DNA from 3 places in the Pseudomonas sp. NPDC096950 genome. Region 2 is predicted to be linked to each of the others. Evidence: predicted binding sites of a transcription regulator. Region 2 holds the regulator's gene; each other region holds the start of a gene.
The links. Region 2 encodes sigma-54, which starts transcription at its own class of promoters, with help from an activator protein. Its sites were predicted from a motif close to ANTGGCATNNANNTTGCTNT; they were not measured.
Positions count from the first base shown of each region.

Region 1: the regulator sigma-54 is predicted to act here: its motif matches at 4,481-4,500, upstream of ACIQY3_RS16300 (circularly permuted type 2 ATP-grasp protein).
Region 3: the regulator sigma-54 is predicted to act here: its motif matches at 4,907-4,926, upstream of flgB (flagellar basal body rod protein FlgB).

Region 1 covers NZ_JBIWEL010000009.1:114,386-121,872, forward strand. The annotation lists gene ACIQY3_RS16265 (long-chain-acyl-CoA synthetase) at 1-376, shown strand, start outside; gene ACIQY3_RS16270 (ankyrin repeat domain-containing protein) at 473-991, shown strand; gene ACIQY3_RS16275 (hypothetical protein) at 1,135-1,665, shown strand; gene ACIQY3_RS16280 (PLDc N-terminal domain-containing protein) at 1,737-1,928, shown strand; gene speE (polyamine aminopropyltransferase) at 2,203-3,078, shown strand; gene ACIQY3_RS16290 (hypothetical protein) at 3,302-3,535, shown strand; gene ACIQY3_RS16295 (ribonuclease E inhibitor RraB) at 3,750-4,091, shown strand; gene ACIQY3_RS16300 (circularly permuted type 2 ATP-grasp protein) at 4,532-5,941, shown strand; gene ACIQY3_RS16305 (alpha-E domain-containing protein) at 5,954-6,904, shown strand; gene ACIQY3_RS16310 (transglutaminase domain-containing protein) at 6,901-7,487, shown strand, end outside.
Region 2 covers NZ_JBIWEL010000011.1:89,330-96,816, reverse strand. The annotation lists gene ACIQY3_RS18140 (KpsF/GutQ family sugar-phosphate isomerase) at 1-723, shown strand, start outside; gene ACIQY3_RS18135 (KdsC family phosphatase) at 723-1,247, shown strand; gene lptC (LPS export ABC transporter periplasmic protein LptC) at 1,261-1,833, shown strand; gene lptA (lipopolysaccharide transport periplasmic protein LptA) at 1,820-2,368, shown strand; gene lptB (LPS export ABC transporter ATP-binding protein) at 2,368-3,093, shown strand; gene ACIQY3_RS18115 (RNA polymerase factor sigma-54) at 3,278-4,771, shown strand; gene hpf (ribosome hibernation-promoting factor, HPF/YfiA family) at 4,845-5,153, shown strand; gene ptsN (PTS IIA-like nitrogen regulatory protein PtsN) at 5,166-5,630, shown strand; gene rapZ (RNase adapter RapZ) at 5,633-6,490, shown strand; gene ACIQY3_RS18095 (HPr family phosphocarrier protein) at 6,506-6,781, shown strand; gene ACIQY3_RS18090 (ZIP family metal transporter) at 6,789-7,487, opposite strand, start outside.
Region 3 covers NZ_JBIWEL010000045.1:2,712-10,198, reverse strand. The annotation lists gene ACIQY3_RS33905 (MFS transporter) at 1-57, shown strand, start outside; gene ACIQY3_RS33900 (flagellar brake protein) at 124-870, opposite strand; gene ACIQY3_RS33895 (flagella synthesis protein FlgN) at 962-1,429, opposite strand; gene flgM (flagellar biosynthesis anti-sigma factor FlgM) at 1,478-1,804, opposite strand; gene flgA (flagellar basal body P-ring formation chaperone FlgA) at 1,955-2,716, opposite strand; gene ACIQY3_RS33880 (chemotaxis protein CheV) at 2,802-3,734, shown strand; gene cheR (protein-glutamate O-methyltransferase CheR) at 3,781-4,608, shown strand; gene flgB (flagellar basal body rod protein FlgB) at 4,969-5,376, shown strand; gene flgC (flagellar basal body rod protein FlgC) at 5,380-5,823, shown strand; gene flgD (flagellar hook assembly protein FlgD) at 5,839-6,567, shown strand; gene flgE (flagellar hook protein FlgE) at 6,599-7,487, shown strand, end outside.

The sequences.
Region 1 (7,487 bases), on a different contig from region 2:
AAACATTCTGTTGAAGCATCCGAATATTTGCGAGGCGGTGGCCTACGGCGTGGAGATTCGCAACACCAATGGCCGCGCCGGAATGGCAGCGATTACCCCTGCCGAATCCCTGGCGACCCTGGATTTCAGTGAATTGCTGAGTTTTGCCCGCCAGCAAATGCCGGTCTATGCCGTGCCGTTGTTCCTTCGAGTGAAAGTAAAAATGGAGACTACTGGGACTTTCAAATACCAGAAGACCCGCCTCAAGGACGAAGCCTTCGACCCCGGCAAGACCGGCGATGACCCGATCTACGCCTGGCTGCCGGGCACCCAGACCTACGTACAAGTCACGGGGGAAGTGCTGGCGGATATTCACGCGGGCAAGTACCGTTATTGAATCTGGCTATGGCTGCCCATGAGAAAAAAGGAGTGACAGGCGCCGGGGCGCTCGGGAAACTGTCGACTTTCCGATTGACCGAATAGAGAGTCTCCCATGTCAGACCAAAGCCGCCAGATGACGCCCGAAGAAGCTGCCGAATTCGCCGAACAGGTGTTCAACAAAGCGCGCGAGGGCGACGCCGCCATGATGGCTGCGCTGCTGACCAAAGGCCTGCCGCCGAACCTGCGCAACCACAAGGGCGACACCTTGCTGATGCTCGCCGCGTACCACGGCCACGTGGAAACCGTGAAAGTATTGCTGGAACACAAGGCTGACCCGGAAATCCGCAACGACAACGGCCAGAGCCCGATTGCCGGCGCCGCGTTCAAGGGCGACCTGGCGGTGGTCAAGGCGCTGGTCGACGGCGGGGCGCAAGTGGAAGGTTCGTCGTTCGATGGCCGCACTGCGCTGATGATGGCGGCGATGTTCAACCGCGTTGAAATCGTCGACTACCTGATCAGCAAAGGCGCCGACCCGAAAGCCAAGGACGCCAATGGCGTGACTGCGCTGGATGCGGCGAAGACCATGGGGGCCGTGGATACCACTGCTCAGCTTGAGAAACTGATGGGCTGATAGTCCGTCTTCGCGAGCAAGCCCGCTCCCACATTTGGAAATGCGTTTCCCTGTGGGAGCGGGCTTGCTCGCGAATGGGCCAAACGCGATCAATGGGTTATCCTTCGCGCCCTAAAATTTCCCTCGCTACAGGATCCATCCCCATGAAAACCGCACTCGTCGAACTCATCAGCAAAATCAGCTCCGGGTGCATGGGCGATGACGAAATCCTGAAGATCGCTGACGAAGCGGCCCAGGCCTACGCTGATCCGCAGGCTTTTCTGACAGCCAATCCGGACATCAACTACGACGACACCTTCCCGATGCCGTTGGGGGAATGGGTCGTGGTGGGCAGCCTGCCGGAAACCGTGCTGTTCCAGGCCGACACCTACGTGGATCTGTTCGCGCAAATCGTTGCCTCGTTCGGCCCGGGTGTTGATTTCAACATCAAGCCCAAGCAACTGGCCAAGACCGAAGCCCTGACCGCGCTCAATCGCATCCAGGTGCAGATGGGCAGCATGAACAAGGAAAACGGCGGTTACACGCTGCTGAACTTCAGCCAGTTGCTCGACGATGAACTGCAAGTGGTGCTGGTCTACGGTAACGACGTGCCCCGCGTACTCGAACTGTGCGCCGAGGTCGGCATCGCCGCCGCACCTTCCCTGGAAGCCCTGAAAGTGGCGATCCACGTTTAATGGAATAAAACGGAACCCTTGCAGGGGCCGACTATCCTAAGACTGCATGCCACTATCTTGGGAGCGACACCATGGGTTCCAGTTTTAACGGTCTGGTTGGCCTGATCATTCTTGCCCTGGACATCTGGGCCATCATCAACGTGCTGAAAAGTGGCGCCGAAACCGGGATGAAAATCATCTGGGTGCTGCTGATCCTGCTGCTGCCGGTACTGGGCCTGATCATCTGGGCCATCGCCGGGCCACGGGGTAATGTCCGCATCTGACAGGTGAATCCTGTTTACCTGTAGGAACACAGAACCTGTGGGAGCGGGCTTGCTCGCGAAAGCGGAGTGTCAGTCAACTGTGATGTTGAATGATAAGCCGCCTTCGCGAGCAAGCCCGCTCCCACAAGGGGATTGTGGCGTGTCAGCAAGTGACGTTCGACCTGTCATGTTCCGCAACGTAGAATGCGCGCCTTTCCCGGGCAATCGAGCCTTTCGATTGGCCATCATGGGCGGGTAACCGTCCGTTGCCGCCGCATTCATCGGAGCACTTCCCATGACCACCACCAAGACCAGCGAATACCTGGAAACCCTCTACGAAGGCTACGGCCAGCGTTTTCGCATGGAAAAACTGCTGCACGAAGTGCGCACCGAGCACCAACACCTGGTGATCTTCGAAAACCCGCGCATGGGCCGGGTCATGGCGCTGGACGGTGTGATCCAGACCACCGAAGCCGACGAATTCATCTACCACGAGATGCTCACCCACGTGCCGATCCTCGCCCATGGCTCCGCCAAGCGTGTGCTGATCATCGGCGGTGGCGACGGTGGCATGCTGCGTGAAGTGGCCAAGCACGGCAGCGTCGAGCACATAACCATGGTCGAGATCGACGGCACCGTGGTCGACATGTGCAAAGAGTTCCTGCCGAACCACTCCAAGGGGGCGTACGACGACCCACGGCTGAACCTGGTGATCGACGACGGCATGCGTTTCGTCGCCACCACCACCGAAAAATTCGACGTGATCATTTCCGACTCCACCGACCCGATCGGTCCGGGCGAAGTGCTGTTCTCGGAAAACTTCTACCAGGCCTGCCACCGCTGCCTGAACGAAGGCGGCATCCTGGTGACCCAGAACGGCACGCCGTTCATGCAGCTGGGCGAAGTGCAGACCACCGCCGGGCGCCTGCGCAGCCTGTTCCCGGACTGGCACTTCTATCAGGCGGCCGTGCCGACCTACATCGGCGGCGCGATGACGTTCGCCTGGGGCGCGACCAACACTGCTTACCGCAAGTTGTCCCGGGAAACCCTGCAACAGCGCTTCGCCGGCAGCGGCATCATCACCCGCTACTACAACCCGGAAATCCACATCGGTGCCTTCGCCATGCCGCAATACGTGCTGAACGCGATCAACAAGCCAAGTAACGACTAAAAAGTTATCCACAACCTACTTGTGGGAGCGGGCTTGCTCGCGAAAGCGGTGTGTCAGTCAATATTAATGTCGACTGACACGACGCCGTCGCGAGCAAGCCCGCTCCCGCAATGGGGCGTGGTGTTTTTTAGAGGGTGTATCAGGTAATTCGTTGGAACGATCAGTCAGGCCAAAAGTCCAGATAGTTGTAAGCCCATTTGCGGGTTTGATCGAGGAGGCACTGATGCAAAAGTGGAAGATCACTTTCGTGGATGATCACGGCGAAACGCTCGATGAAGTCTTTGAGTGCGACGAGTGCCCGGATAACGAGCACGCGGCCAAACTCATCAAGGCCCGGCTCCTGCCAGTCGCTGCCGAACTGGATCTGAACGATCTGGAAGGGCGAACCGATGACGCCAGCGTAAAAAGTCTCAAGACCCAGAACAGCATTCAAATCCTCGGCATTACTCCTGTCTGAACCTCACCTGTCTCATTCACATCCAGACCTTGGCAGCAGCTCCGACTTGGGGCTACTCTGCAAGCGAGATCAGCGAACGGATCGCTAAGGTCTGGTCTTGTCAGCTACATGCTTAAACCCCGGCGGCAACCTGGTTGCCGTATCGCCTCCACCAATCGGTTGCGGGCGTCGGGAGTACGGAAAGTCTATCCATATGGTTTTAGGAGGACGATTCATGAGCACAGCCTATCAAGAAGACATCAGTACCAGCGTACTGCGCCGCATGAAGGAAGGCGGTTTCGACTTTTCAAGATTCCATCCCATCGAGTTCTACGCGATTTTCCCGGACGAGGAGCGGGCACGCAGGGCAGCAGGTCATTTTTGTGGTGAATCCTTGAATGCCCAGATCAGCGTGCGCGACGACGGCGCGTGGCATCTGGAACTGAGCAAAGTGATGTACGCCACCTACGACGGCATCGGCGACTTTGAGCAGGACTTCGAGGCCGTGGTCGAACCTCTGGGCGGGATCATCGAAGGATGGGGCGTCAAACAGGAGGTACGAGGGCTACTCGCATAACACTATGAACAGCGACAACATTCACTAACGGCTGACCTTCGGGTTGGCCGTTTTCGTTTTTACGATTTACCCAACCCCCTGTAGGAGCTGTCGAGTGAAACGAGGCTGCGATCTTTTGATCTTGCTTTTGATTCACAACGTTTCAAAAACCCAAAAAAAAGCCGCCTGAACAGGCGGCCAAAGGGAAGTTCGAGAGGTTTTGAAACGAATGCGCCGATTATCCGCACCAACTCCCGGGCAGTGAAATCAACTCTGACTATGCTGGTGATAGGCGACAACATTGCTTCGCAATGAAGCGGGGGCGATCGGGTTGGGGCGTTTGCCGCACAGGATTGGTGCGGTGCTTTTGGGGCGATTATCCAACTGATTGAAATCAAAGCGTTTATGCCGATGGCACGGGCCTTGCGAAGCCTAGATGTCCGGGTGACAAGGAGTACGGCATGATCCGCACCTATTTTGATGAAATGTACGATGCCGGCGGCCTGGTCCGCCCGCATTATCGGGAGTTTGCCCGTTGGCTGGCCGAAACGCCTGACGAGCTTTTGGCACAACGGCGACGCGAGGCCGATCTGCTGTTCCATCGTGCCGGGATTACCTTCACGCTCTACGGTGATGAGCAGGGGACAGAGCGCCTGATTCCCTTCGACACCATTCCCCGCAGCATCCCCGCCAGCGAATGGCGGATCGTCGAACGCGGCTGCATCCAGCGGGTCAAGGCGTTGAACATGTTCCTCGCCGACCTCTATCACGAGCAGCGCATCATCAAGGCCGGCATCATCCCGGCCGAGCAAGTGCTGGCCAACGAGCAATACCAGTTGGCGATGCAAGGGCTGGATCTGCACCGGGATATCTATTCCCACATCTCTGGCGTCGATCTGGTGCGCGATGGCGACGGCACGTACTACGTGCTCGAAGACAATCTGCGAACACCGAGCGGCGTGAGCTACATGCTCGAAGACCGCAAGATGATGATGCGCCTGTTCCCCGAGTTGTTCTCGGCGCAACGCATTGCGCCCATCGATCACTACCCGAACCTGTTGCTCGACACCCTGAAAAGCTCCAGCCCGATCGATAACCCGAGCGTGGTGGTGCTGACCCCTGGCCGTTTCAACAGCGCGTTTTTCGAGCACGCCTTTCTGGCGCGGGAAATGGGTGTGGAACTGGTGGAAGGCGCGGACCTGTTCGTGCGCGACGACAAGGTGTTCATGCGCACCACGGATGGGCCGAAAGCCGTGGACGTGATCTATCGTCGCCTCGACGATGCGTTCCTCGATCCGCTGGCGTTCAACCCGGACTCGATGCTCGGCGTGCCGGGGCTGCTGTCGTCCTATCGCTCCGGCAACGTAGTGCTGGCGAATGCCATCGGCACCGGGGTCGCGGACGACAAATCGGTGTATCCGTTCGTGACCGACATGATCCGTTTCTACTTGGATGAAGAGCCGATCCTGAAGAACGTGCCGACGTTCCAGTGTCGCAACCCTTCAGAACTGTCCCACGTCCTGGCCAATCTCCCCGACCTGGTGGTCAAGGAAACCCAGGGCTCCGGCGGTTACGGAATGCTGGTGGGGCCGGCGGCGACGGCGGCGGAAATCGAGTCGTTCCGCGCACGGATCAAAGCCAAGCCCCACGCGTACATCGCGCAACCGACGTTGTCCCTGTCGACCTGTCCGACCTTTGTCGAAAACGGCATCGCGCCACGCCACATCGACCTGCGTCCGTTTGTATTGTCTGGCCGCGAAACCCGGGTTGTGCCCGGTGGTTTGACCCGTGTTGCCCTGCGTGAAGGCTCCCTGGTGGTGAATTCCTCCCAGGGCGGCGGCACCAAGGACACCTGGGTGGTCGAGGATTGAAGGAAGCCTGCCATGTTAAGTAGAACTGCCTCGGATTTGTATTGGATGTCGCGTTACCTGGAGCGGGCGGAAAACCTCGCACGGATGCTCGACATCAGTTATTCGCTGTCGCTGATGCCGCAGGATGGCCGTGGCGACGGTCTGCACGAACTCGCCATGCCGCTGCTGATCACCGGCACCCTGGACGATTACCTGGAGCGCCACGGCGAACTGCATGCCGAACGGCTGCTGCATTTCTTCGCTTTGGACGCGGCAAACCCGGCGAGCATCTACAGCTGCCTCGGTTCGGCGCGGGCCAGTGCCCATGCGGTGCGTGGGCGAATCACCGCCGACATGTGGGAAAACATCAACGCCACCTGGTTGGAAATTCGCGGGATCGCGGAGCAGGGCTTGAGTCGTTACGGCATGAGCCGTTTCTGCGAGTGGATCAAGGAACGTTCCCATCTGTTTCGCGGCGCGTCCTACGGCACCATCATGCGTAACGATGCGTTTCGTTTCATTCGACTGGGCACGTTTATCGAACGGGCCGACAACACCTTGCGCCTGCTCGACGCTCGTTACGAAATGGCCGGCGATCAGGCCGAAGCGGTCAGCGATGGCACGGCGCACGCCTATTACCAGTGGAGCGCGTTGCTGCGGGCGTTGTCCTCCTTCGAGGCCTACACCGAGATTTACCGCGATGCGCCCGGCGCCCGGCATGTCGCCGAATTGCTGTTGCTGCGCGCCGACGTGCCGCGTTCGTTGCGCGCCTGCACCGAAGAAATCGACCAGATCCTCGCCCAGTTGCCGGGGGCCAACGGCCGTCCCGCGCAACGCCTGGCGGCGGAAATGGACGCGCGCCTGCGCTACACCGGCATCTCCGAAATTCTCGACGAAGGCCTGCACGCCTGGCTGACCGAGTTCATCCCGCTGGTGCGCCAGTTGGGCAACGCCATTCACAGTTCCTACCTGGAGGCTGCATGAGACTTTCCATTAGCCACGAGACCACCTATCACTACGAAGATCAGGTGCGGGCGAGCATCCAGTACTTGCGACTGACACCCCACGACAGCGAGCGCCAGCATGTGCTCAGTTGGCAACTCGACCTGCCGCGCCCGGTGCGTGCGCAGCTCGATCCGTTCGGCAACATCCTGCATGTGCTGACCATGGACGAGCCCCATGAAGCGATCATCATCGGTGCCCGTGGCCAGGTCGATATCGATGAATTGAGTGAAGCCGAGCATGAGAGCCAGTCGGCGCTGCCGTTCCTGCGTTTCACCCGCCTGACGGAAGCCGACGAAGCCTTGCGTGCGTTCGCGGAGAAGGAATGCAAAAAACGTCGGGATCGCACCGCGCTGATTGACTTGATGCAGGGCTTGAATCAGCACATGACCTACACGCCGGGCTCCACCGAAGTGGACACCAGCGCGGCCAAAGCCTTTGCCGGGCGCTCCGGTGTTTGCCAGGACCACACCCATGCGTTCCTCGCCTGCGCCCGTAGCCTGGGCATTCCGGCGCGTTATGTGTCGGGATATTTGTATAGTGAGAACAGCGAACACCTGGCCAG
Region 2 (7,487 bases):
GACATGGGCATGATCACCCGCGACGACATCATCCTGGCGCTGTCGAACTCCGGCTCCACCAATGAAATGGTCACCCTGCTGCCGCTGATCAAGCGCCAGGGCATACAGTTGATCAGCATGACCGGCAACCCCGACTCAGCGCTGGCCAAGGCTGCCGAGATCAACCTCAATGTGCATGTCGAGCACGAAGCTTGCCCGCTGAACCTGGCGCCGACTTCCTCGACCACCGCCGCGCTGGTCATGGGCGATGCCCTGGCCGTGGCGCTGCTGGAAGCCCGCGGCTTTACCGCTGAAGACTTCGCGTTTTCCCACCCGGGCGGTGCGCTGGGCCGACGTCTGCTGCTGAAAGTGGAAACCGTGATGCACGCCGGCGCAGAATTGCCCCAGGTGCAACGGGGCACGCTGCTCAAGGACGCCTTGATGGAAATGACCCGCAAGGGCCTGGGCATGACCGCGATCGTGGAAGCCGACGGCAAACTGGCCGGGATCTTCACTGACGGCGACTTGCGCCGCACCCTCGACCGGACCATCGATATCCACCATACGACCATCGACGAGGTCATGACTGTTCATGGCAAGACCGCCCGCCCCGATATGCTGGCAGCCGAAGCCCTGAAAATCATGGAAGACCATCGAATCAACGCACTGGTAGTCGTCGACAAGGAAGACCGCCCGGTTGGCGCCTTCAACCTGTCCGACCTGCTGCGTGCAGGAGTAATGTAATGAGCGACGACCTGCTGCAACGCGGCAAGCACATCAAACTGGCGGTTTTCGACGTCGACGGCGTCCTCACCGACGGGCGCCTGTATTTCCTCGAAGACGGCAGTGAATTCAAGACTTTCAGCACCCTCGACGGCCAGGGCATCAAGATGTTGATGGCAGCCGGCGTGCAGACAGCTATCATCAGCGGCCGTAAAACCCCGGTGGTCGAACGTCGAGCGAAAAACCTCGGCATTCCACACCTGTACCAGGGTCGCGAAGACAAACTCGTGGTCCTTGACGAGCTTCTTGGCCAACTCAACCTAAGCTATGAACAGGTTGCCTACCTCGGTGACGATCTGCCGGACCTGCCGGTGATTCGCCGCGTCGGCCTGGGCATGGCGGTGGCCAATGCAGCCAGTTTTGTGCGCGAACACGCCCACGGTGTGACCCAGGCCCGTGGTGGTGAAGGTGCCGCCCGCGAATTCTGCGAACTGATCCTGCGCGCCCAGGGCCGTCTAGATGCGGCCAACGCCGCGTACTTGTGAGCCTACTATGTTTATTCTGAGCAAAAAGTTTCGCAGATTCGTGCTGTTCGGTTGCATCGCTGCGATATTCGCCGCGGTCGGCTACTGGAACATCAGCCCGGAACGCTTCCTCGACAAGCCGGTCGTCAAGGTCGATGAAAGCGCGATTGACTATTACGCACTCAACGCCCACAGCGTTCAGTACCTGCCCGACGGCGGCCTGCAATATGACCTGACGTCCGACAAGGTCGAGCACCTGAAGGCGACCGACGTGTCGTTGCTGACCAACCCCGACCTGAATATGTACCGCGGCACTGAATTCCCGTGGCATGTCACCAGTTTGCGCGGCGAAGTGAACGCAGACGGTACTCAGGTTGAGCTGATCGACTCGGTACGTATCGCACGCACCGATGAACAGAACCGTGAATTGATTGTTACCAGTACCCGCATGACGGTGTTCCCGCAGCAGCAATATGCGCAGACCGATCAACCCGTTAGAATCGACGGCGCTGGCGGTGTATCGACTGGCAACGGAATGAAAGCGTATTTGAAAGAAAGCAGGATACACCTGCTATCGAACGTAAGAGGACAGTATGAGGCTCGTTAAAACTCTCCCTATTTTGCTCAGTCTGGGCGCAGCACTGGGAAGCGTGAGCGCCTGGGCTCTGCCGAACGATCAAGAGCAGCCTATCCGCATTCAGGCCGACGATGCCCAACTGGACGACAAGAATGGCGTTGCCACCTATAAAGGTGACGTGATCATTACCCAGGGTTCGATGAAGGTCACCGGCAACACCGTGACCATCACCCGCACCCCGACCGGCGACATCGATGTGGTGACCTCGGTGGGCAACCTCGCCTACTTCGAGCAACTGCAGACCGCTGGCGACACCAAGCCTGTTCAGGGCTGGGGCGTGACGATCCAGTACCACGCCGCGCAAAACCGCGTCGTGCTGATCGATAAGGCCAAGGTTGTCGACAAGGACAACAACACCACCCAGGGCGAGAAAATCGTCTACGACACGGTCAAGAAGCTGGCCAGCGCCGGTCGTGCCACGGGCAACAAGGTTACCGAGGCGCGTCCGCGCATCGACATGGTGATCCAGCCGAAGCCGAAAACCGACCAGAAAAAGGCCAATTAATGGCAACTCTGAAAGCTCAGCATCTGGCCAAGAGCTACAAGAGCCGCCAGGTCGTGCGTGATGTCAGCCTGTCCATCGACAGCGGTCAGATCGTCGGCCTGTTGGGCCCGAACGGCGCCGGCAAGACCACCTGTTTCTACATGATCGTCGGCCTGGTACAGGCCGATCAGGGTCGCGTGCTGATCGATGACCTGGACGTCAGCCACCAGCCGATGCACGGTCGTGCCAAGGCCGGTATCGGCTATCTTCCGCAAGAAGCGTCGATCTTCCGCAAACTGTCGGTGGCCGACAACATCATGGCCATCCTCGAGACCCGCAAGGAACTCGACAAGGCCGGTCGTCGCAAGGAGCTGGAAAGCCTGCTGCAGGAATTCCACATCAGCCATATCCGCGACAACCTGGGCATGAGCCTGTCCGGTGGCGAACGCCGCCGGGTGGAAATCGCCCGCGCACTGGCGACCAATCCGAAATTCATCCTGCTCGACGAACCATTCGCCGGTGTGGACCCGATTTCGGTAGGCGACATCAAGCAGATCATCCATCACCTCAAGGCCAAGGGCATTGGCGTGCTGATCACCGACCACAACGTCCGTGAAACCCTGGATATCTGCGAAACCGCCTACATCGTCAACGATGGCCAACTGATCGCCGAAGGTGACTCTGCCACCATCCTGGCCAACGAACTGGTCAAGGAAGTGTATCTGGGCCATGAGTTCCGCCTTTAAGCACTGAGGTGTCTGGCTGGTTGGCAGAGCGCTTGTCTCGATAAAAAATCAATAGTTTTTTATTGTTACAGCGCTCTAGGCAAACGCTGCGGTTTCGGGCATATAATTTGCTTAAGTTTGGCGCTCCGGCGCCCTGTAGTGGATGGCGCATGCGCGCCGGCGAATAAGGTGTTAAGCCCCTGCCATGAAACCATCGCTAGTCTTGAGAATGGGCCAGCAGCTGACGATGACACCTCAGCTGCAACAGGCCATCCGCCTGCTCCAATTGTCGACCCTGGACCTGCAACAGGAAATCCAGGAGGCCCTGGAGTCCAATCCGATGCTCGAACGCCAGGAAGAAGGCGACGACTTCGATAACGCCGACCCCTTGGCCGACAAAGCCGAACAGCAACCCAACGCCGATGTTTCGGAACCCTCCTACCAGGAAACCGCCCCGACGGTGGACAACCTCGAGGAAGGCGACTGGAACGAGCGCATTCCCAACGAACTGCCCGTCGACACCGCGTGGGAAGACGTCTACCAGACCAGCGCCAGCAGCCTGCCGAGCAACGATGACGACGAGTGGGATTTCACCACCCGCACATCCGCTGGCGAAAGCCTGCAAAGCCACCTGCTGTGGCAACTGAACCTGGCGCCGATGTCCGACACCGATCGCCTGATCGCCGTGACCCTGATCGATTGCATCAACAATCAGGGCTACCTGGACGAAACCCTCGAGGAAATCCTTGAAGCGTTCGATCCGGAACTGGACATCGAACTGGACGAAATCGAAGCCGTCCTGCACCGCATCCAGCAATTCGAACCGGCCGGCATCGGCGCCCGCAACCTGGGCGAATGCCTGTTGCTGCAATTGCGCCAACTGCCCGCCAAGACGCCTTGGCTGGCCGAGGCCAAGCGCCTGGTCACCGATTACATCGACCTGCTCGGCAGCCGCGACTACAGCCAGTTGATGCGCCGCATGAAGCTCAAGGAAGATGAACTGCGCCAGGTCATCGAGCTGGTCCAGAGCCTGAACCCGCGTCCGGGCTCGCAAATCGAGTCCAGCGAAGCCGAATATGTCGTTCCCGACGTGATCGTGCGCAAGGACAACGAACGCTGGCTGGTGGAGTTGAACCAGGAGTCGGTGCCACGGCTGCGGGTCAACGCCCAGTACGCCGGTTTCGTACGCCGCGCCGACACCAGCGCCGACAACACCTTCATGCGCAACCAGTTGCAGGAAGCCCGCTGGTTCATCAAGAGCCTGCAAAGCCGCAACGAAACCCTGATGAAAGTAGCCACCCAGATCGTCGAGCATCAGCGCGGCTTCCTGGAATACGGCGACGAAGCGATGAAGCCGCTGGTCCTGCATGACATCGCCGAAGCGGTGGGCATGCACGAATCGACGATTTCACGGGTAACCACCCAGAAGTTCATGCATACCCCTCGGGGCATATATGAGCTGAAATACTTTTTCTCCAGCCATGTCAGCACCTCTGAAGGCGGTGAATGCTCGTCCACAGCGATCCGCGCGATCATCAAAAAACTGGTTGCCGCGGAAAATCAGAAAAAGCCGTTGAGTGACAGCAAGATCGCTGGTTTACTGGAGGCACAAGGCATTCAGGTGGCTCGCCGCACCGTCGCCAAGTACCGCGAGTCCTTAGGGATCGCGCCTTCGAGCGAACGCAAGCGGTTGATGTAAGCCACAGCACAGCGTTCCAGTGGCAGGTACCTCTACCTGCCGCTTTATGCACTGGCAACGAAGGAGAAGCTGTATGCAAGTCAACATCAGTGGACACCAACTGGAAGTGACCGAACCCCTGCGCGCCTACATCGGCGAAAAGCTCGAGCGATTAGAGCGGCATTTCGACAAGATCACCAACGTGCAGGTGACGATGACGGTCGAGAAGCTGAAGCAGAAAATCGAAGCCACCCTGCATATTCCCGGCAGTGAAGTGGTCGCCAACGCGGAACATACCGATATGTACGCGGCGATCGACTCACTCACCGACAAGCTGGATAAACAACTCAAAAAGCATAAGGAAAAGACCCAGAGCCTCCTCCAGGGCGCGACCGGTCGTTAACACTCCCAACCCATGATCCGACTTGAAAACATCCTGACCCCCGGCCGTTCCCTCGTGAACGTGCCGGGCGGCAGTAAAAAGAAAGCCCTCGAGCAAATTGCCAACCTGATCGCCCGGGAAGTGCCGGATCTGGAGATGCAAGATGTCTTCGAGGCTCTGATTGCCCGTGAAAAACTCGGTTCCACCGGTTTTGGCAACGGCATCGCCATCCCTCACTGTCGCCTCAAGGGTTGCAACTCGCCGATCAGCGCTCTGATGCACCTTGATGCACCTATCGATTTCGACGCCATCGATGGCGCCCCGGTTGACTTGCTGTTTGTCCTGCTCGTCCCGCAAGCCGCCACCGATGCGCACCTGGAGTTGCTGCGCCAGATCGCCAGCATGCTCGATCGCAAGGAAGTGCGCGAAAAACTGCGCAGCGCCCCGAGCAACGAAGCCTTGTATCAGGTTGTCCTGGACGAGCAAAACGGTCACTAATCATGCGCCTGATCATTGTCAGTGGCCGTTCCGGCTCCGGTAAAAGCACCGCGCTCGATGTCCTTGAGGACAACGGCTACTACTGCATCGACAACCTGCCCGCCGGCTTGTTGCCGGAGCTGGCCGAACGCGCCCTGATTCATACCGAGCTGGCACAACCGCTGGTCGCCGTGTCTATCGACGCGCGCAACCTGCCCAGCCACCTCTCGCGCTTTCCCGAATTACTTGAAGAAGTCCGCAGCCGGCATATCCAGTGCGATGTGCTGTACCTGGACGCCGATGAAGAAACCCTGCTCAAGCGTTTTTCGGAAACCCGTCGCCGTCACCCGCTGAGCAATGCCAATCGCTCACTGGCCGAGGCGATCGAGGACGAAACCCAGCTGCTGGGTCCGATTGCCGACCTGGCCGACCTCAAGGTCAACACCACCAACCTGAACCTGTACCAGCTGCGCGACACCATCAAGTTGCGCCTGCTGAACCAGCCGGAGCCCGGCACTGCGTTCCTGGTGGAGTCTTTCGGATTCAAGCGTGGCATGCCGGTGGATGCCGACGTGGTATTCGACGTGCGCTGCCTGCCTAATCCCTACTGGAAACCGGAGCTGCGCGCACAATCCGGACTCGATCAACCGGTGGCCGAGTACCTCGCGGCACAACCGGACGTCGAAGAGATGTTCCAGGACATCTACAACTACCTGTTCAAGTGGCTGCCCCGCTTCGCCGCCAGCAACCGTGCCTACGTCACCATTGCCATTGGCTGCACCGGCGGTCATCACCGCTCCGTCTACCTGACCGAACGTCTGGGCCAAGCTCTGCAACAATCCCTGAAGAACGTCCAGGTTCGCCACCGCGACCTCAGCTAAAGGATTCACAACGCGATGCCTGCTCTGGAAATTGAAATCATCAACAAGCTGGGCCTGCACGCCCGGGCTTCCGCGAAATTCGTTGGCGTTGCCGGTGAGTTCAAGGATTGCACGATCCGGGTCGGACGCAATCCCGAGTCCATGGTCGACGGTAAAAGCATCATGGCCATGATGATGCTCGCGGCCGGCAAGGGCACCATCATTCACCTGAAAACCGAAGGTGAGCAGGCTGACGAAGCCTTGCAGGCATTGGTGGATTTGATCAACGACTACTTCGGCGAAGGCGGTTAAGCACTCGCTAGGCGAGTGCCGTATCCATCACCATCATCAAGCAAAACCCCATCAACAACCCCAGGCTGGCCAGTTTGTCGTGACCATTGCGTCGCGACTCCGGGATGACTTCATGGGTCACCACCAGCAGCATTGCCCCGGCCGCCAGCGCCAGACCCAACGGCAACAGCAATTCAGCCAGGCTCACCAGCCACGCACACAACAGCGCGAACACCGGCTCCACCAACCCTGATGCCGCACCGATCAGGAACGCCTTGACCCGCGACATCCCCGCCCCGGCCAACACCAACGCAATCACCAGTCCTTCGGGCACATCCTGCAAGGCGATGCCCATGGCCAGACTGTCGGCGTCCGGCATGCCGCCACCCGCCGATACCCCGACCGCCATGCCCTCGGGAATGTTGTGGGCGATGATGGCGAAGACAAACAGCCAGATTCGCGGCGGAATCACTGGCCGTTCCAGCGTGCCGACCAGCATTTCCGGGCTTGCTCCAGAGACTTTACGGTCCACCAGAAACAGCCCGAACGCGCCGAGCATGATGCCGAAGCTGATCAGACCGCTAGCCGCCCAAGGCGTCAGCCCCAGGCTTTCCGCCGCGGAAATGCCCGGCACGATCAACGAAAACGCCGTCGCCGCGAGCATTACCCCGGCACCGAAACCGAGCAAGGTATCGCTGAGCGCCTGGGGCATGCGCCGAATCACCAG
Region 3 (7,487 bases), on a different contig from region 2:
GATCCGGAAGACCCGGACACCGGCCGCGAACAAAGCTTCACCGAGGCCAGGCCTTAAACTCGACGCATAAAAAAACGGGCAGTCACCGCAAGGGACTGCCCGTTTTTTATTGAAGCGCCGAGGTTACATGTCGTCTTTGTCGAAACGTCGGGCTTCGCGTTGCAGCTGATAAACGAAGCGCTCGACCTGCCGTTGCACCAGGCCGCTCATGTTGTGAAAGCGCACGCCGGCGAAGGTGGTGGAGATTCTTTCTTCGAAGTGCAGGTAACGCAGTTCCACCGGGGCGGTCATGCTGCCAAAGGGCAGGGCGGCGATAAAGCGGTCATACACCTGGCCCAGTTGCAGGCTGGAGGTGATGTCGCCCTCGAAACGCAACTTGCAACCGGTGGCGGAGATGTCCAGCAACTTGCCGCTGATCGGCGACTTGAGCTTTTCACCGCCCAATTCGACATTGACCAGTTGTGCGAGCTTCAACGCAGCGCGAAAGGCATTGCGACGCTGGTGGTAAACCACTTCGGAAGGCAGCGCGCCACGGTAGCAACGACCGCCGCCGGACTCGTCGATGGTCAACGGACCGTTACTTTCCCAGGCAATGCGCACGCCGTCGTGAAAGCCTTCGACCTTGAACGGCTCGCCGGCCAGCAGGTAGCGTTCACCGTCGCGGGGGATCATTTCATCCAGGGCGATCATGTTGCTGTCACGATCAAGGTCCACCAGATAACTCTGGAAGCGCTGGCTGCGCTCGTGGAACGTGATGATCAGCGGGTCATGGCTGTCTTGCAGCTGCCGAAGATTGCCGGAGATTTCCAGAGGTGTGGTGAGCACCTTGGGTGGTTGCGGAGCGTCTTCCGCGCTTGAGGCATTGAACACGGTTCATCAATCTCCAGACAAAATATGACTACTAGCGGGCATTCTGCCAGTATGTTTCGCGTCTTGATAGGGCGTGCTCATTGGCGGGCTTTCAAGCCTGGCTGAGCGGACGTGGCTTCGCCATCTTCGCGGTTGAGCCGCGGGCGTCGTAGAGCGCTGGAGGTTCGCCACCGGTGAGGATTTTCAGCTGATTGGCCGTGGCGGCCTGCTGCATCAGGATCGACTGGCCATTCTTGACGTTGGCCGCCTGGCATTGAGCCAGGAGATCGGTCAGCACATCGCCTTGTTGCAGTAACTGGTCGCCGATGCTCGAGTGACCGGCGAGTTGCTCAAGGCCGCTGCGAGTGGTCGGCAAGTTGAGGCTGGCGAGGATTTCGCTGCGCTTGCGGCCATGCTGTTCGAGCAAAATGATCAATGCCTGTTTCTGCGCCAGAATTTCTTCGAGCAGTGGCATGTCGCGACCGTGCAAGGCGAGGGACTCGGTTTGCAGTAACTCCAGCAAGCGTTGAGCTGGAGCAAAGTCGTCGGTGATCAGTTGCAGTAGATTAGTGTCGTGCATGGCTGGCCTTGGGTTTTAAGCGTCCAAAAGCCTGGCGCAGGCGGTGGCCTAGCGCTGGGCTTCGAAGTTGAGCAGTTTGCTGGCTACACGGCTGCTGTCGACTTTATAGCTGCCATCGGCAATCGCTGCTTTCAACTCGGCCACACGGGCGTTATCGACGGCAGGCTGATCGCGCAGCTTGTCAGTGACCTTCTGCAACTGTTGAGCCTCATTGCTGAGATGTACCGATTCCCCGCTTGCGACGGTACTGGCCTGTTCGGCCGGGGTATTCAGCGGCGCGGATTTGCCGGCGTCGGCGGTTTCCTTGGCAACGCTGGTACGTGTACTGCCCGTAAGTGACGAGGAGCTGTTCAAACGGCTGAAATCGATGACCATGATAAAAAAACCTCTGGGTATTTGGACGCTTGCCATGTTTTCGGCAATACCTGCGAAAACTTTAGGCTCATTTAAGCAATGAGCTGCATGCGCCAGCGCTGCATGGGCACAGTTTAGGTAACAGCCTGCCAGAGCGCCATAGCCAGGTCCCTACATGGACACTTCCACTTGTCCCGGCGCGGTGACTTGCGCCTTGATGACCCGCATCGAATTCAGGTTTTTCACCCGTATTTGTTCGGCCAGGCCGCCATTGGAGAGGGCTTCGCCCGGCATGCGCACACTGAGCGTACCACTGCGGGCGGTAATCACCACCTGGTCGCCTTTGCGCACGACTTCCGCCTGTTCCAGATGAACCAGGGTTATCACCTGATCGCCTACCGTTGGTCGGGTAAGTTTCTGTCCAATTGCCTGGTCAACCGAGGTGAAATACCCCTGGTTGATCAGGCTGATGTCGCGCTCGCGCATTGCGACATCGCCGGGTTCGATAATGCCTGCGCGCTTGAGTGGGCGAGTGGTGATAACAACGTCTCGAAACAGGCGCACTTGAGCGGGCACGAACACTGTCCACGGGGAGCTGCCCTCACAGCGGACCTTGACCGTGACCCGGCCGATCGGGGTGGCCGGGCTCTCCAAAGAGGCTGTCAATTCCTTGTCGCACATGGGCATGCGCAAGCGCGGATCGAGCTGTTTGACCTCGATTTCATAGCGACCTTCCGTTTGACTGGTGGCCAGATAGTCTTCTACGGTGAATTCAAGAAAGCCCTGAGTGACGCCGATAAGCATGTCAGGCAAGGTAACCGCGTCAGCAACGGCAGGGCTGCCAAGGGGCAACAGGCAAACAGCCGACACCACGCAAAGCAATTTGCGGTAGTTTGATGTCAGGTGTCGGAAAAATGTCGTTTGTTCGTTCATACGGGTTAAAAAGCAAGCGCCGTGCCGTTTAGTGATGAATGTGCGTCGCAACACAACTTAGCGTTGTTGGTGTAGGAGTCTGGGCATGGCTGGTGTAATGGATTCGGTAAACCAGCGCACGCAACTGGTAGGGCAGAATCGCCTTGAGCTGTTGTTGTTCCGTCTCGACGGCCAGCAGCTGTATGGGATCAACGTGTTCAAGGTTCGTGAGGTGCTGCAATGCCCCAAACTGACTCTGATGCCCAAGTCCAGTCCCGTCGTGTGCGGTGTGGCAAATATTCGTGGGGCGACCATCCCGATCCTTGATCTGGCGATGGCGACCGGTGCCGGTGCACTTAAAGATCAAAGCAATCCCTTCGTGATCATCACGGAGTACAACACCAAGACCCAGGGTTTTCTGGTCCGGTCGGTAGAGCGCATCGTCAACATGAACTGGGAGGAGATTCATCCGCCACCCAAGGGCACAGGGCGCGATCACTACCTCACGGCTGTGACTCGGGTCGACAATCAGTTAGTCGAAATCATCGACGTCGAGAAGATCCTCGCGGAGGTGGCGCCAACGCCGGAAGCGATTTCGGTCGGTGTGGTCGACGTCGAAACCCAGCACAAGGCGTTGTCCTTGCGGGTGCTGACGGTCGATGACTCGTCGGTGGCGCGCAAGCAGGTCACGCGTTGCCTGCAGACGATCGGTGTCGAAGTGGTGGCGTTGAACGACGGTCGGCAAGCGCTGGACTACCTGCGCAAACTGGTCGACGAGGGCAAGAAGCCGGAAGAAGAGTTCCTGATGATGATTTCCGACATCGAGATGCCGGAGATGGACGGGTACACCCTGACGGCCGAGATCCGCGCTGACCCGCGCATGCAAAAGCTTCATATCATCCTGCATACTTCGTTGTCGGGTGTATTCAATCAGGCGATGGTCAAGAAAGTCGGTGCCGATGACTTCCTTGCCAAATTCCGTCCTGATGACCTGGCATCCCGGGTAGTCGACCGGATCAAAGCAGCAGATATCAGCTAGGGGCCTTTTGCCCCTGGCGGTCAACACGATTTAAGAGGCGGTATCTTTGTCTACGGGTAATTTGGATTTCGAACAGTTCCGGGTCTTCCTGGAAAAAGCCTGTGGCATTTTGCTCGGTGAAAACAAGCAATATCTGGTCTCGAGCCGTCTCAACAAACTGATGGAACAGCAGGGCATCAAATCCCTGGGTGAGCTGGTCCAGCGCATCCAGACCCAGCCGCGCAGCGGGTTGCGCGAGATGGTAGTGGATGCCATGACGACCAACGAAACCCTGTGGTTTCGTGACACCTATCCGTTTGAAGTCTTGAAGAACAAGGTACTGCCCGAAGCGATCAAGGCTGCTCCCGGTCAACGCCTGCGCATCTGGTCGGCGGCGTGCTCGTCGGGACAGGAACCGTATTCGCTGTCGATGTCGATCGACGAGTTCGAGCGGACCAACATGGGCCAGTTGAAGATGGGCGTGCAGATCGTTGCCACCGACCTGTCCGGCACCATGCTGACCAACTGCAAGACCGGCGAGTACGACAGCCTGGCGATCGGTCGCGGTCTGTCGCCGGAACGCCTGCAGCGTTTTTTCGATCCGAAAGGGCCGGGGCGCTGGGCGATCAAGGCGCCGATCAAGAGCCGGGTCGAGTTTCGTTCGTTCAACCTGCTCGATAGCTACGCCGCCCTGGGCAAGTTCGACATCGTGTTCTGCCGCAACGTACTGATCTACTTCTCCGCGGAGGTGAAGAAAGACATCCTGTTGCGAATCCACAGCACGTTGAAGCCAGGTGGTTACCTGTTCCTCGGCGCTTCCGAAGCGCTGAACGGTTTGCCGGATCATTACCAGATGGTCCAGTGCAGCCCGGGGATCATTTACCAGGCGAAGTGATATTTGGCGGCATCAAAAAACGGGAGTCCTCAGGGGCTCCCGTTTTTTTTTGCCTGCTCATTTCCCATAAACACCGCCTACCAAATGTGGGAGCGGGCTCGCTCGCGAAAGCGGCCTATCAGTCAAAGCATATGCCGACTGATACACCGCCTTCGCGAGCAAGCCTGCTCTCACAAGGCAAAGTCGTTGCCGATGGCAAAGCGGCAGAAAAGCGGCAGGCGGCGGAAACCCGTTGCCGCTTTTCTGGCATTGCCGCTTTGCCGATGCCCGCAAAGCCCCGGTTTACGGCGTTTTTTGAATTGGCACGCGGCTTGCTATGTTCAAGTTACGAAAAATCAGGTCACCCGAAGGTTTCCCGACATGAGCATCAGCTTCGATAAAGCGCTCGGTATCCACGAACAAGCCCTGGGCTTCCGCGCCCAGCGTGCCGAAGTCCTGGCCAACAACATCGCCAACGCCGACACCCCGAACTACAAGGCTCGGGATCTGGACTTCTCCAAAGTGCTTGCCGCACAGAACGAGAAAACCAAGAGCGGTACTTTCGCCTTGAACATGACCAACAGCCGTCATATCGAAGCTGAAGGCCTGGGCAATGGCGACGAGTCGCTGCTGTATCGCACGCCGATGCAACCGTCGATCGACCAGAACACCGTGGACGCCCAACTGGAACAGTCGAACTACGCGGAAAACGCCGTCGGCTTCCAGGCCAGCTTCACCCTGCTCAACAGCAAATTCAAAGGGCTGGTTTCAGCCCTGCGTGGAGAGTAAGTCATGTCCCTTGCCAGTGTTTTCAACATTGCCGGTAGCGGCATGAGTGCCCAGACCACGCGCCTCAACACCGTGGCCTCGAACATCGCCAACGCCGAAACCGTCTCGTCGAGCATCGACCAGACCTATCGCGCCCGTCACCCGGTGTTCGCCACCATGTTCCAGGGCGGCCAGAACGGCGGCAGCGATTCGCTGTTCCAGAGCCAGGACGCCGCCGGCCAAGGCGTGCAAGTGCTGGGCGTGGTCGAAGACCAGAGCAACCTTGAAGCACGCTACGAGCCGAACCACCCGGCCGCCGATGCCAAGGGCTACGTCTACTACCCGAACGTCAACGTCGTCGAAGAAATGGCCGACATGATTTCCGCGAGCCGTTCGTTCCAGACCAACGCTGAAATGATGAACACCGCCAAAACCATGATGCAGAAGGTCCTGACCCTCGGTCAGTGATAAGGGGCGACTCAGATGAGTGTTACCGATTCCACCAGCGGCCTCAGCATCAACGACATCCTGGCGAACTCTTCCGTCAAGTCCAGCAGCTCCACGTCGGGCGGCATTGCCTCCGCGACTAACAGCGCGACGGGCGGCCAGACGCTGGGCAAGGATGCGTTCCTGCAATTGCTGGTCACACAGCTCAAAAACCAGAATCCGCTGGACCCGCAGGACAACAGTGCGTTCGTCGCCCAGTTGGCCCAGTTCAGCAGCCTGGAAGGCATCACCACGCTCAACAGCACGGTCAGCTCGATTGCCGGCAACTACAGCTCTTCGCAAGCGTTGCAGGCGTCGTCCCTGGTTGGCCGTTCCGTGATCGTGCAGACCAACAATATCCAGGTCGATGATCCGACCAAAGCTGTGAACGGTTCGGTGAACCTGACCTCGTCGATCGCCAGCGGCACCGTGACCATTGCCGACAAAGACGGCAAGACCGTCCGGACTATCGACCTGGGCACCCGCGCGGTCGGCAGTTCCAGTTTCACTTGGGATGGCAAGGATTCGAGCGGCAACCCCGTTCCGGTCGGCGCCTACACCATCAAGGCCAGTGCACCGATCAACGGCACGGCGACGGACCTGGCGGTGTACCTGCCGGCTACCGTCAACAGCGTGACCCTGAGCCAGACCGGCGGCGAGCTGATGCTCAACCTCGCAGGCCTGGGCCCGGTCGCCCTGTCCAAAGTTCAAACCATTGGTATATAGAGCCGACTAACCCGGCACAAAGGAGTGGAATATGTCTTTCAATATCGGCCTTAGCGGTCTCTATGCAGCCAACAAACAACTGGACGTGACCGGTAACAACATCGCCAACGTCGCGACCACCGGTTTCAAATCCTCCCGTACCGAATTTGAAGACGTCTACTCGGCGACCAAGCTCGGCAGCGGCAGCCAAGTGGTCGGCAGCGGTGTGCGCCTGGCCAACGTTTCCCAGCAGTTCACCCAAGGTGACATCAACAACACCGGTAACGTGCTGGACATGGGCATCAACGGCTCGGGCTTCTTCACCCTGAGCAACAACGGTGCGACGTCCTACACCCGTAACGGTACGTTCAAGGTCGACAAGGACGGTTTCATCACCAACACCGATTACACGTCCCGCCTGCAAGGCTACGGCGTGGATGCCAACGGCAAGATCATCAACGGCGTGTTGACTGACCTGAAACTCGACACCTCGAACCTGGCGCCGAAGACCACTTCGACCGTGACTTCGACAATCAACCTGAACTCGACGGCTCCGGTCATCGACGATACTGTCCCGGCTGGCAAGTTCAACCCGACACTGACGGCGACCTATACCAAGTCGTTCAGCACCCCGATCTATGACAGCCAGGGCAACCAGCACACCATGGATCAGTACATGGTGAAAACCGGTTCCAACACCTGGAAGGTCTACACCCTGGTGGATGGTCGTAACCCGGATGCGACCGGCAGTGATCCAACCGCTGCAGCGACCCCGCCGGTAGCCTCGACGCTGTCGTTCGACACCAATGGTAAATTGACTCAGGTCAGCACTCCGGCACCACCTGGTGCACCGGTCATCAGCAGCGACCTGAAAATGACTAGCTGGGTACCGGGCACTGTGACCAACGGCGTCTGGAAGGCCAACGGCGCGGCGGCCAACC